DNA from 2 places in the Thauera humireducens genome. Region 2 is predicted to be linked to the other one. Evidence: predicted binding sites of a transcription regulator. Region 2 holds the regulator's gene; the other holds the start of a gene.
What was found. Region 2 encodes FNR, which switches genes on or off when oxygen is low (the NO sensors DNR and NnrR bind a similar motif). Its sites were predicted from a motif close to TTGANCTAGNTCAA; they were not measured.

Region 1 (7,006 bases), 440 kb from region 2:
AATTCGCGCTGATGTTCGCGGTGTACTTCATCGCGCGCGCGCATCACCCCGAGGTCTTCCGCGCCGGCCCGGAGCGACTGTCGCTGCTGGCCGGCACCGGCTACACGCTGATGCTGCTGACCAGCGGCTGGTGCGTGGCACGCGCAGTGCACGCCATGCGCGCCGGACGCCGGAAGGCGAGCCTGCGCTGGCTGCTGGGCGCGTTCGTGTTCGGTCTCGGCTACCCGGTGATCAAGCTGTTCGAAGTGCGCTGGAACCTCGCCCACGGTCTCGACGGCGATGCCGGCGTATTCATCGTCACCTACTACTACCTGACCTTCAACCACCTGATCCACGTGTTCTGGGGGCTGCTCGGCCTGATCTGGGTGATGCTGCGCACCGGCACCGGCTCCTACTCGGCCGACGAGCATTCGGGACTGGAGGCCTTTGCCTGCTACTGGCACGCGACGGACATCATCTGGCTGATGATCTTTCCGCTGTTCTACGTGCTGCGCTGAGCCTGGAGACGATGCCATGAACGAGATCCGCAAGCTCGACCTCGCCTGGCTGGGACTGGTCGTGCTGAGCGTGGTCGGCGCCGCGCTCGGCGGCAGCCCGGACACCGGCTTCGGCGTCACCGTGCTGGTCGCGCTGGTGATGGGCATCAAGGTCCGCATCGTGTGCGACCGTTTCCTCGAACTGCCGACGGCCCGGCGCGGCATCCGGCTGGCGATGCACGGCTTCTGCTACGGCATGCCGATTCTGGTGATCCTCACCAGCGCCTTCGGCGACATGCTCGCACGGCTGACCGGCGCGCTGGTCTGATGCGCCCCGTTGGTCCGCGGCGTGTCATGCCCTAGGCGGCCGGCGCCGGCGTCAGCCGCTCATAGAGCTTCACTGCGGTATCCACATGGCGTAACAGCCGGTCGGCCTCGCCGACCACCGCCCGCACATGCTGCGCGCGCTGCACGCGCATCACATCGGGTGCCAGCGCACGCAGGAAGCGCTGCCACTGGTCCGACACTTCCTGCAGTTGCCCAGACAGTTCGGGAAGGCGCCGCCCGCTGTGGCGCAGTTCGTCGAGGTTGCGCTCGAACTCACCGGTTGCCGCGTCGATCTCGTCCTGGATGCGCGCCGGCTCGGCCACCCACTCGCGAAACACGAACAGCTTGCCGATGCGCTGCGACAACATGCGGTTGCGACCGGCCACATTGACGTAATGCGCGTCCGGCAGCCCGAACGCCTGCTCGGCCGCGCTGGTGAGCCGGTCGGCCGCATCGAGCACGGTTTCGCTGGCGGCAAGCACCCGCTTCGCCCGCGCCGGCGTCGCGCCGTCCTCGGCCAGCGCGGCACGGTAATCGGGCCAGGCCTCGACCACGGCCACGCGCCCCGACTCCAGGAGATCGGGCATCCCCAGCGCCTCGAGACGGGCCAGCACGCGCTCGAACTCGTGCACCAGCCGCCGCAGGCGCACCGCGGCCTTCTCCACCGACAGGCCCGCCGCGATCAGTGCCCAGGCGATGGCCATGCGCTGCGACAGCATGCGACAGCGACCGCACAGGTTGACCAGTGCCCCGGGCGCGATACGCGCACCGGACGGCACGCCCTGGGCCTTGCCCTTGCGCACGAAGCGCAGGCGCTGGCCCGACTTGCCGGCTTCGATATCGCTCAGCGCGGCGTGCTGGACGTGCACCTTGCGCCCCTCGACGACGACCACACCTTGATCGCTGAGTTGGCGCAGGCTGCGTGAAAAGGACTCGGGGGTCATGCCGATGCGGGCCGCAATGATCTTCTTGCTGGCCTTCAGCACGACCGTGGTCTCGCCGGCGAGACCGATGCGATCACCCGCCTGCGCGAGCAGGTAGTCGAGGATGCGTTGTGCGCCGGTGGCCCCCGAATGGTGGCCGGAAACGTCGAACTCGATCGCGCACTGGCGCTTCGCCAGCGTCTGCACGATCCGCCAGCTCAACGCAGGGTCCTTCTGGATGGCCCCGCGCAGGCGGCGGATGTCGATCGCAACGACGACGCTGTGGGCGAGCGCCCTGCACGATGCGCCGTAATGCGTGCGCGCCAGTAGTTCGCCGAGCGCGAGCACCTGCGGCGCCTGCGCCAGTTCCAGCACCTTCTCGTTGCCGGTGGGCAGCAGGTGCTCGCGCGCCACGCTGCCGCTGGCCAGCACGAAGGCCTCGTGGATCGGATCCTCGGCACGGTAGAGCAGGCTCTGCGCGTTCAGTTCGAGCACGCGGCTACCCACCGCCAGTTCGTCGAACAAGGCCGCCGGCAGGCCGGCAAAGAGCGGCTCGGCCGCCAGCAGCTTGCGTTGCGCCCAAAGGGCGTCCCTCGTTGGGGCGATCACTTCAACGACACCTCTAGATGGTTCGGCAAGGCGACGGACTGAGCAATCCGGGGAGGGGCTGCCCTCTCCCCCGAGGGACTCGCAGGCGCCTCAGTACACGTCGTGTTGCGTGTTGTAGACGTTGAACTTGCCCGTCGGCGTGATCAACCTGGGATCACGGATCACGGCCTTGAGCTTGCGCGTCCTGTCATCGACGACGACGATCGCCGACTCCTGGTCCGCACCATTCCAGACCGAGAACCAGACCTCGTCGCCCGCCTTATTGTATTCCGGCTGAACGACGCGCTTCGGGCCGGCCTTGACGCCGGACCACTCGCCGACGGGGATCAGCTCGTAGCCCTTGTCGATGTTGTCGATGTCCCACACGGCAACCGACTGGCTGATCTTCTCGTCCGGGTTCAGCGTGGTGTCGGCCCACAGGTTCTTCGACGTCGGATGCGTCTTCAGGAACAGCGATCCGCCCCCCAGGCCCTTCAGCGTGCGCACCACCTTCCAGGCATTGTCCGGGTGCTGGTGCGGATCGGTGCCGATCAAGGAGATCGTCTCGTCGCCCAGGTGGCCGGTGGCCCATACCGGGCCGAACTTCGGATCGACGAAGTTCGCGCCACGACCCGGGTGCGGCACCTTGCCCACGTCGACCAGTTTCTCCAGCTTGCCTTCCTTGGTATCGATGACCGCGATCTTGTCCGATGCGTTGGCTGCGTCCATGAAGTAGCGGTGCGTGGACTCGAAGCCCCCGTCGTGCAGGAAGGGCGCCGCCTCGATCATCTTGATGCTCAGGTTCTCGAGGTCGCGATAGTCCACCGAATACACCATGCCGGTTTCCTTCACATTGACGAAGAATTCCGGATTGAAGTGCGAGGACACGATCGCGGCCACGCGCGGCTCGGGGTGATAGTCCTGGGTGCCGGTGACCATGCCGCGGGTGGAGACGATCTTGCGCGGCTGCAGCGTGTCGCCGTCCATGATCACGAACTGCGGCGGCCAGTAGGTGCCGGCGATGGCGTACTTGTCCTCCCAGCCCTTGGCCTTGGAGCTCTCCACCGAGCGCGCCTCGAGGCCGACCTTGATCTCCGCGACCGTGTCCGGCTTCTCCATCCACAGGTCGATCAGGTTGATCTTGGCATCGCGGCCGATCACGAACAGGTAGCGGCCCGAGGCCGACATGCGCGAGATGTGCACCGCGTAGCCGGTCTCGAGAACGCTGACGATCTTCTTGCTGTCGCCGTCGATCAGCGCGATCTTGCCGTCATCGCGCAGCGTCACCGAGAACAGGTTCTCGAGATTGAGATCGTTCATCTTCTTCGTCGGACGTTTTTCGACCGGGACGACGACCTTCCACGACGCTTCCATTTCCTTGAGGCCGTACTCGGGCGGCGCCGGCGGCGTCTGCTGGATGTAGCGCGCCATCAGGTCGACCTCGTCGTCGCTCAGCACACCGGACGTACCCCAGTTCGGCATGCCGCCGGGCGAACCGTACTTGATGAAGACCTTCAGGTACTCGAGCCCCTTCTCCAGCGTGATGTCGGGCGTCAGCGCCTTGCCGGTCGCCCCCTTGCGCAGCACGCCGTGGCAGCCGGCACAACGCTCGAAGAAGATGCGCTTGGCCTTGTCGAACTCGGGCTCGGACATGCGCGGCGCCAGCGGGTTGATGTCGTGGTGCATCGGCACGTCGGCCATCGGCGAGCCGCCGGCCTGGTACTCCTTCATCGCCGCATCGCCATGTCCGGCCGGGGCCTCGGCGAAGGCCACCTGACATGCGAGCGCGAGCGTCGACACCGCAAGCACCCCGAACTGCTTCAAAGCTGCTGACTTCATGGTCCCTTCTCCTGGCTGAAAACGAAATCGGTGGCGCAATTTCGCAAGCAGGAAAATCGCCGCTTTGATGAAAATCAAGAGGGCCTAAAACCCCGGTCGGCGTGCGGGTTTCAGGCCAAACCGGACTTGATCGAGGGTAAGGGTGTCGCTTCCTGCCGGTCTCCCGGGCCCGGCCGAGGGTGTCGCGAACACGCGCGCGCGTCCGCCTCCGAGGCGTTCCGTGGATGTCCTACCAGTGCGGCGGGATCTCGTCTTCCGGACGGTTCGGCGCGCCCGGCTGGATGGTCTTGACCTGCTGCGCCAGCTGTCGCACCTGCTCGCGCAGCAGGTCGAGCTCCTGCTGCTGGCGCCAAACGGTGCGGTTCAGTTCGTCGAGCTGATCCTCGGCCGACATGATCTTGGTTTCGAGCGCTTCGAGGCGGTCTTCCATGCGGGTATCCGGTGAGTTGAGGGGCGCGATTCTAGCCGGCAAGGGGCGCGCCATGCCGCGCCAGCGCCCATGCCACGTGTTCGCGCACCAGGGCCGAGGGATGGTCGGCGCGCGCCTGCAAGGCGGCGAGCACATCCGGCGCGGCCGGCGCGTTGCCCAGCGCCACCGCGATGTTGCGCAGCCAGCGTTCGTGACCGATGCGATGGATCGGGCTGCCGGCAGTGCGTTCGGCAAACACCGCCTCGCTCCAGGCGAACAGTTCGACGAGGCGCGCAGTGTCCAGGCCATGACGCGGCGCGAAGTCGCCCTCCGCCGTCAGGCGTGCGAAGCGGTTCCACGGGCACGCCAGCTGGCAGTCGTCGCAGCCATAGATGCGATTGCCCAGCGACGGGCGCAGCGCCTCGGGAATCGGGCCGTGCAGTTCGATCGTCAGATAGGAGATGCAGCGCCGCGCGTCGACCTGGTAGGGCGCGACGATGGCGCCGGTCGGACAGGCGTCGATGCAGGCGGTGCAGCGACCGCAGTGCGGTTCGACCGGCTCATCGACCGGCAGCGGCAGGTCGGTGAAGATCTCACCGAGGAAGAAATAGGAGCCGGCGCTGCGATCCAGCAGCAAGGTGTGCTTGCCGCGCCAGCCCAGCCCGTTGCGACTGGCCAGCTCGACCTCGAGTACCGGCGCCGAGTCCGTGAACACGCGGTACGCGTGCGGCACCTCGGCGGCGATCCGCTCGGCCAGCTTCTGCAGCCGGTTGCGCAAGACCTTGTGGTAGTCGCGCCCCAGTGCATAGCGCGAGACGTAGGCACGCTGGCCATCGGCCAGGTTCGCTCCGGCATCGGCGGCGTCGGGCCAGTAGTCGAGCCGCAGGCTGATCACGCGCAGGGTTCCGGGCACCAGTTCGGCCGGACGCGCACGCTTCATGCCGTGGCGCGCCATATAATCCATCCCGCCGTGAAAACCGGCATTCAGCCATGCCGTGAGCCCGGGCTCGGCCTCGTGCAGGTCGGTGTCCGCGACGCCGACGGCGCCGAAACCGAGTTCCGCCGCCCACTGGCGGATGCGGGCCAGCAGGGCGGCCCCGTCGAACGGGGTGCCATCGGCACCCGCCATGCCGTCTGCCGCCGCGTTTTCAGCCATCAACGAGAGGATTCCATGATCGAGTTGCTCAAGGCCGCCGATGATAGCGGCGCCCGCCTCCGCGCGCACTTGCCCGCCGAGGCCGACACCGAAGCCATCGGCGCCGCACTGGCCGCCACCCTGCGTCCGGGGCTCAGAATCTGGCTGCAGGGCAACCTCGGCATGGGCAAGACGACGCTCACGCGCGGGCTGCTGCGGGCACTCGGTCACGAAGGCAAGGTGAAAAGTCCGACATACACCTTGATTGAACCTTACGTTGTTTCTAGATTAGACTTATATCACTTTGATTTTTATCGCTTCAATTCGCCCGAAGAATATCTGGACGCGGGGCTGGACGAATACTTCGCGAGTCAGGGCGTATGTGTAGTGGAATGGCCGGACAAAGCCGCCCCCTATCTGCCGCCGCCTGACCTCGAAATCCGGCTCGAAACCCATGATTCCGGGCGGTTTGTGGAGATCGATGGCAATACGGATGCGGGGCGGACATGCGTGATCGAACTGGGGAAAGCATTGCGGGGCGCGGACCCGGCGTCCTGACGGAGCCGGATGCTGCGCTTGCGCAGGGCATCGATCGTCGTCGCCTGCTCAAGTTCGCCGGGGCGACGCTGGCCCTGCTGGTCAGCCCTGTCGGCCACGCAGCGCCGGCCAGCCTGCTCGCCGTTCGCGTCTGGCCGTCGGCCGAATACACCCGCATCACGCTCGAGGGCTCGACCACCCTGCGCTATAGCCACATGCTGGTGCCCGACCCCGACCGACTGGTGGTCGACCTCGAGGGCGTTCACCTCGACAGCGTGCTGCAGTCCCTGCCCTCCAAGGTCATGGAGTCCGACCCGTACATCCGCCTGATCCGCGCGGGCCAGAACCGCCCCGGTGTCGTGCGCGTGGTGGTCGAACTGAAAGCGCCGGTGAATCCGCAGGTGTTCACCCTTGCACCGGTCGGCAACTACGGCCACCGTCTGGTGCTCGACCTGCACTCGACCGAGGAGCACGACCCGCTGCTGGCGCTGATCATGAAGGATTCGCCGATGGACGCCGCGGCGGGCGACGCTGGCCAGGACAGCGCCCAGGCCAGCGTTTCCGACAACGGGAATCCGCCGGCGGAACGCAGCACCGCCCGCCGCGCCGACCCGAACGTCAATCGCCTGTTTACCGTCGTGCTCGATCCGGGCCACGGCGGCGAAGACCCGGGTGCGATCGGCGCCGCGGGCAGCTACGAGAAGAACGTCACGCTCTCCATCGCCCGCCGCCTCAAGCGCAAGATCGACGCCGAACCGAACATGCGCGCGGT
Region 2 (7,006 bases):
ATGAGGTCGCAGCCGTGGCGGTCCGCGGCGTCGATGATCGCTTCGTAAGGGACTTCATTCACGACGGTATCGGTTGCTGCCGAGACGCCCTCCGCATCTGCGACCGCCTTGGCCTTGGCGAGGATTCCCTGCGCTTCGGCAGCGGCCGACTTGGCGAACTGTTCGGGGGTGGTGGGGTCGATCAGGGCGCCCTCGCCGTAGATCGGCATCGGGAAATCGGGCTGGGCATAGAAGAAGGTAATGCGCGCTCCGGCTTCGCGTGCGAAGGTGACGGCGCGGGACACCGTGCCTTCCGATAGGCTGGAGCCGTCGGTCGGAACGAGAATGTGTTTGAACATGGCGGAAGTTCTCCTGTCGGTTGTTACGGGATTGATTATAGCGACCTGACGGTCCTCATCTGGCTTGATGACGGTCAAACGTGTGCCTGCTTGCAAGGCGCATTGTTCGAAATAGGGAGGAGAGCACGGTGAAACTCAGTTTTTTCGGTGCGGCGGGCGAAGTGACAGGGTCCTGCCTCCGTGTTGATCATGCCCATGGGACCTTTCTGGTGGACTGTGGGTTGTTCCAGGGGGGACGGCAGGCCGAGCTCAAGAACCGGCAGGCGCTCGACTTCGATCTGAAACGCGTCGACTTCGTGCTGCTGACGCATGCCCATCTCGATCATAGCGGCCTCATTCCCAGACTCGTCGCGCTCGGCTACAAGGGGCCGGTCTATGCGACCCCGGCGACCGTGGACCTGCTCGAGATCATGCTGATGGACGCCGCGCACATTCAGGAGAAGGAGGCCGAATGGGCCTTGCGCCATGCGCGTAACCGGCAGGCGCGTCATCGCGTCGAGATGACGCCGCTCTACACGGTCGAGCAGGCTCGCGCCAGCCTGGGCCGGCTGAAGGCCGTGCCCTACGAAACGGACTGCCACCCCGGCGCAGGAGTGAGTTTCCGCTTCCGCGAGGCCGGTCACATCCTGGGTTCGGCGATCATCGAGATCGATGTGGGCGAGGGCAGCGGCCTGCGCCGGCTCGTCGTGTCGGGTGACCTCGGGCAGCCGATGCGCCCGGTGCTGCGTGACCCGGTGCGCGTCGAACGCGCCGACGTGCTGTGCGTGGAGTCCACCTACGGCAATCGTGCCCACCGATCCTTCAACGCCACGCTTGACGAACTGGCGGATGCCATCAAGCAGACGCTGGTGGGGCGCGGAGGCAACGTCATCATTCCCGCGTTCGCGGTCGGTCGTACGCAGGAGATCCTGTTCGTGCTGGCCGACCTGGTTCGCGCCGGACGCATCGGGCCACTGAAGGTCGTCGTCGACTCGCCGATGGCTTCGGCAGTGACGGCACTGACTGTCCGTCACCGCGAACTGTGGGACGAGGACACGCGTCAGCTCTTCGCGTGGTCGCAGGAAAATGGTGCTCGATTCGATGTCCGTTTCGTTCAGGATGTCGAGGAGTCCATGGCCCTCAACAGCGTCAAGGGCGGCCTTGTGATCATTTCCGCGAGCGGCATGTGCGATGCGGGGCGGGTCCGTCATCATCTGCGCTACAACCTCGGGCGCAGCGAGTGCTCGATCGTCATTGCCGGTTTTCAGGCGGCTGGTACGCTGGGGCGCCGGCTGGTGGATGGCGCAAGACAGGTCAGCCTGTTCGGTGAACGGGTGCCGGTGCGGGCTCGGATCCATACCATTGGCGGGCTGTCCGCGCATGCCGACCAGCCAGCGCTGCTCGACTGGCTTGCACATATCAAGCAGCCGCCGCAACGGACCTTCGTCGTGCATGGCGAGCCACTGGGTGCGATGGCGCTTGCCGATGCGATACATGCGAGGCTCGGCTGGCCGGCGCCGGTGGTGCCCGAGCCGGGCGTAAACTATCCGATCCCCTGATGCGAGGAGAACGACGTGACCAGCGATAACAGTCATCCACCGTCCGACAGCGGCCGACGAAGCCAGAGTCGGGCTGGAGCGCCCAATGGCCCGGAAATGGTGCGCAACTTCCATCGGCTGCGCGAGAGCGTTGCCGACGCAATCGACCCACTCGGTATGTCCGCCCCGATCGTGCATGCCCAGCTGGCCTGGCTGGCGCATCCGCAGGAGCTCGCCGAGCGCGCGGTACGCCTGTCGAACGATCTGTGGCGCCTGCAGTGGCATACCCTTGACCGGATGCTGGGCGTACCCAGCCAGGATCCCATCGCGCCGAATGCGGACGATGCGCGCTTCGCCGATCCGGTATGGACCGAATCGCCGACCTGGGACTTGATCAAGGAGTGGTACCTCGCGTTCACGCATCACACGCAGGACATGCTGTACGACACGCCCGCGCTTTCCAGCAAGGAGCGGCGCCGGGCTGCCTTCTGGTGGCGAAAGTGGCTCAATGCGGTGGCGCCCACCAACTACCTGCTCACCAACCCGGTGGCGATGCGCAAGGCCATCGAGACACGGGGCGACAGTCTCGTGCGGGGCTTCCGCAATTTCCTCGACGATCTCCAGGCCGGCAACGTCCGCATGACCGACCCCGAGGACTTCAAGGTCGGCGAGAATCTCGCCACCACGCCGGGCGCGGTCGTGTTCCGCAACCGGCTGCTCGAAGTCATCCACTACGCGCCGACCCAGCCGCGCGTGCATGCCGAACCTGTCGTCATCGTCACGCCGTGGATCAACAAGTTCTACGTGCTTGACCTCGTGCCGAAGAAGAGCATGATCCGCTTCCTGCTCGACCAGGGCCTGGACGTCTTCATCACGAGCTGGAAGAACCCGGATGCGTCGATGCGGGACGTCGGTTTCGACGACTACCTGCTGGACGGCGTCGACACGATCGTGCGCGTGGCGCGTGAGTTTGCCGGCGTGGAGCGCGTGCATGCGGTCGGTTACTGCATCGGCGGCACGGCGCTCGCGATGTACATGGCCTGGGCGAACCGCCACTATGCCCCGGACGCCATGCCAGTCGCCGACTGGACCCTGTTCACGACGCTGGTGGATTTCCACAAGCCCGGCGACATCGAGGTCTTCATCGACGAGAGCAGTATCGACTATCTGTGCGATCGGATGGCACGCAAGGGTTACCTGGATGGCGGGGAGATGGCGGCATCGTTCCGGCTGCTGCGCTCGAACAGCCTGATCTGGCACTACGTCGTGCAGGGCTGGCTGTACGGTGATTCGCCGCCTCCGTTCGACGTGCTGTATTGGAACATGGACACCACGCGCATGCCGTACGCGATGCACGCGTGGTACCTGCGCGAGCTCTACCTGCACAATCGCCTCATCCAGACCAATGCGCTGCAGGTGGCCGGCGAGACGCTCGACCTGTCGGTGATCCGGCAGCCGCTCTACGCGGTGTCCGCGGAGGACGATCACATCGCGCCGTGGCGCCAGACCTTCGCGGTCAACAACCACGTCGTCGGCAACAAGCGCTTCGTGCTGTCGAGCTCGGGGCACATCCTCGGCATCGTCAACCCCGTCGTGCATCCGCCGAAGCGGCGCTATTGGGCGGCCGACGCCCAGCGCTCGGACACGACAGACTCGTGGCGCAGGCGCGCGGAAGAGCATGCCGGCAGCTGGTGGGAGGACTGGATGCGCTGGCTCAAGCCGCGCGCGGGGGACGAGGTGGAGGCGCGTCCGGCCGCCAGCAAGCGCTTCCCGGCGCTGTGCGCGGCACCGGGCAGCTACGTGCTCGAGAAGTAGCGGGCAGTCCTCAGGCCTGGTAGCGGGCGAGGCGGGTCGGGTCGTGCAAGGTGATGCGTTTGCCCTGAACGCTGATCAGGCCCGATTCGCTGAGGTCGTGAAAGATGCGCGACAGGGTTTCGGGCGTCAGGTTCAGGCGTGAAGCGATGACCTGCTTGCTGGTCGGCAGCGCGATCTCGCACGGCGTGTCGCTGTCGGCGACCTGCAGCAGGTAGCCGATCACACGCTGGATGCTCGAGCGCAGCGAATAGGTCTCCACGTCCTGGATCAGCCCGTGCAGGCGGATGGCCATGCCGGCGAGGAGCTTGTGCGCGAAGGTGGAGTCCTGGTCGATCAGCTCGGTGACCACGGCCTGGCCGACGTGGATCAGCAGTGTTTCGGTCAGCGCTTCGGCGAACACCGGATAGGGCTTGTTCATGAACATCACGGCCTCTCCGAAGCTCTGCATCGGGCCGATGATCTCCACGACCTTCTCGGTCCCCTGTGGCGACGAAAAGGCGAGCTTGACCTGACCCGAGACGACGAAGTAAAAGCCATGCGGCTGGTCGCCGCGCTGGAACAGCACCTCGCCACGCCCGATGTGGCGGTCACGCGTGTAGCGCGCGACAAGCTCGAGATCGGTGTCCGAGAGTTCGCTGAACAGCGGGATGCGCTTGAGCAGCGCAGGCAGGTCGAGGGCGGCGTGGGTCATGTCCGTGCGTTCCTGGGTGGAAGCGATCTCATTATTGACGGCAATTCTAATCGACCCCGGGGCGCCGCGCGGCACGCGCGATGCCGGTCCGGGTGGGAGTACGCATGTATTTCGCAATCAAGCACCTTCATGTCACCTGCGTGGTGCTCAGCGCCATGGGGTTCCTGCTGCGCGGCTTCTGGATGATGACGGGCAGCCCGCGCCTGAACGCCCTGCCGGCACGGGTGCTGCCTCACGTCGTCGACAGCGCCCTGTTGTTGAGTGCGATCGCGCTGGCGGTCATGATCCAGCAGTATCCCTTCGACGCAGGGTGGGTGACGGCAAAGGTGTTCGGCCTGATCGCCTACATCCTGCTCGGCACGGTTGCGCTGAAGCGCGGCAGGACGAAGGGGATCCGGCTCGGCGCCTTCGCCGCCGCATTGCTGGTGTATGCGTGGATCGCCTCGGTGGCACTGACCAAGAATGTCGCAGGTTACCTGGCGGTTGCCGCCTGATCGCCGGGCGCGCCTCAGCGCCCGCTGCCGGCCGTCTGGTGCTGGATGAGCTTGCGCAGGCCGGCGGTATCCAGCAGGCGGATGTGCTTCTGCTGCACGGCGATCAGGCCTTCTTCCTGGAAGCGCGAGAAGGCGCGTGACACGGTCTCGAGCTTGAGCCCGAGATAGGAGCCGATTTCCTCGCGCGTCATGCGCAGGTGGAACTCGGCCGCCGAAAAACCGCGTGCGGTGAAGCGCTGCGACATGTTGAGCAGGAAGGCCGCCAGGCGCTCCTCGGCGCGCATCGAGCCGAGCAGCATCATCACGCCGTGGTCGCGCACGATCTCACGGCTCATGACCTTGTGGAACTGATGCTGCAGGCCTTCGACCTCGTGAGACAACTGTTCGAGCTTGGCGTAGGGGATCACGCACACCTCGCTGTCTTCCAGCGCGACGGCGTTGCAACTGTGCGTCTCGGTGCTGATGCCATCCAGACCGAGAATCTCCCCGGTCATCTGGAAGCCGGTCACCTGGTCGCGACCATCTTCGAGCAGCACGTCGGTCTTGAACGAGCCCGCACGGATCGCGTAGATCGCCTCGAAGGTGTCTCCCGCGCGGTAGAGGTTCTGCTGGCGCTTCACCTTGCGTCGCGCACCCACCAGTTCATCCAGGCGGCTCAGTTCGCTGTCGGGCATGCCGAAGGGCAGGCACAGTTCCACAAGATTACACTGCGAACAGGCGGTCTTGAGCCCGCTCACGGTAATTGCCACGCTTGCCCTCATCTGCACGATAATCCCGTCATCCCGACTCACAGAGTCCAAAACGCGGTTTAACAGTGTCCCCGGCTGGCATCACCATGGCCGTTGATCCACGTCAACCAAAAATTTGCGCTGGTCTGCCATTGTTAGGCACACACAGTAGCAGCAAGATCATGACCGAACAGAACGAACTCATCTTCGATCCGCAGCTGATCCGTCGATTCGACATCAACGGGCCGCGGTATACCTCTTACCCGACCGCGGATCGCTTTGTCGAGGCTTTCAATGCCGACGCGCTCAAGCACTGGCTTGCAAATCGGGCCATTGGCGGCGTCAGCAAACCGCTCTCATTATACTTCCACATCCCATTTTGTAACACGATCTGTTATTACTGCGCCTGCAACAAGATCATAACCAAGGATCATGGGCGTTCAGCCAAGTACCTGAAATACCTTGCTAAAGAGATCGAGATGCAAGCGGCCTGCCTGCAGGGCAGCCGCCAGGTGACGCAGTTGCACCTGGGGGGCGGCACGCCGACCTTCCTCTCGCATGACGAAATGCGGCAACTGATGGCCTCGGTCCGCGAGCACTTCACCTTGGTGCCCAACGGCGAATATTCGATCGAGGTCGATCCGCGCAAGGTCGATTTCGACACCGTCAAGTTGCTGGCCGAGCTTGGTTTCAACCGCATGAGCGTCGGCGTGCAGGACTTCGCCGAAGACGTGCAGCAGGCCGTCAACCGCATCCAGAGCTTCGACGAGACCAAGCTCGTCATCGATGCAGCGCGCGCCACTGGCTTCAAGTCGGTCAGCATGGACCTGATCTACGGCCTGCCGAAACAGAACGTCATCAGCTTCAACCGCACGCTCGAACAGGTGCTCGAGATCTCGCCCGATCGCATCTCGCTTTACAGCTATGCGCATCTGCCCGGCCTGTTCAAGCCGCAGCGTCGCATCTTCATGAGTGACATGCCGACGCCGGATACCAAGCTGCAGTTGCTGCAACTGGGTATCCGCCGCCTGACCGAGGCGGGCTATGTCTATATCGGCATGGACCATTTCGCCAAGCCCAACGACGAACTCACCGTTGCGCAGCGCCAGGGGCGCCTGCATCGCAACTTCCAGGGCTACTCGACACAGGCCGAGTGCGATCTGCTCGCCTTCGGCGTGTCGGCCATCGGCAAGATCGGCCCGGTGTATGCGCAGAACGTGAAGACGCTCGACGAGTACTACGACGCGCTCGACCGCGATGAGCTGCCGGTGCTGCGTGGCATCGAGCTCACCGCCGACGACCTGCTGCGGCGCGCGATCATCCAGGCGCTGATGTGCCATTTCGAACTGTCGATGCAGTCGATCGAGATCGCCCACCTGATCAACTTCCGGGAGTACTTCGCCGAGGAACTGACCGAACTTGC

Region 1: a site for FNR is predicted at 4,218-4,231, ahead of AC731_RS02330 (nitrite reductase). Genes of this name have one in related genera too.

What each region holds. Positions count from the first base shown of each region.
Region 1 covers NZ_CP014646.1:487,557-494,562, reverse strand. The annotation lists gene AC731_RS02345 (cytochrome c oxidase subunit 3 family protein) at 1-497, shown strand, start outside; gene AC731_RS02340 (cytochrome C oxidase subunit IV family protein) at 514-804, shown strand; gene AC731_RS02335 (type IV pili methyl-accepting chemotaxis transducer N-terminal domain-containing protein) at 836-2,335, opposite strand; gene AC731_RS02330 (nitrite reductase) at 2,426-4,153, opposite strand; gene AC731_RS02325 (SlyX family protein) at 4,383-4,583, opposite strand; gene queG (tRNA epoxyqueuosine(34) reductase QueG) at 4,615-5,691, opposite strand; gene tsaE (tRNA (adenosine(37)-N6)-threonylcarbamoyltransferase complex ATPase subunit type 1 TsaE) at 5,734-6,255, shown strand; gene AC731_RS02310 (N-acetylmuramoyl-L-alanine amidase) at 6,204-7,006, shown strand, end outside.
Region 2 covers NZ_CP014646.1:46,488-53,493, forward strand. The annotation lists gene AC731_RS00265 (universal stress protein) at 1-338, opposite strand, end outside; gene AC731_RS00270 (MBL fold metallo-hydrolase RNA specificity domain-containing protein) at 467-1,876, shown strand; gene AC731_RS00275 (PHA/PHB synthase family protein) at 2,033-3,670, shown strand; gene AC731_RS00280 (Crp/Fnr family transcriptional regulator) at 3,681-4,361, opposite strand; gene AC731_RS00285 (SirB2 family protein) at 4,466-4,855, shown strand; gene fnr (fumarate/nitrate reduction transcriptional regulator Fnr) at 4,870-5,616, opposite strand; gene hemN (oxygen-independent coproporphyrinogen III oxidase) at 5,766-7,006, shown strand, end outside.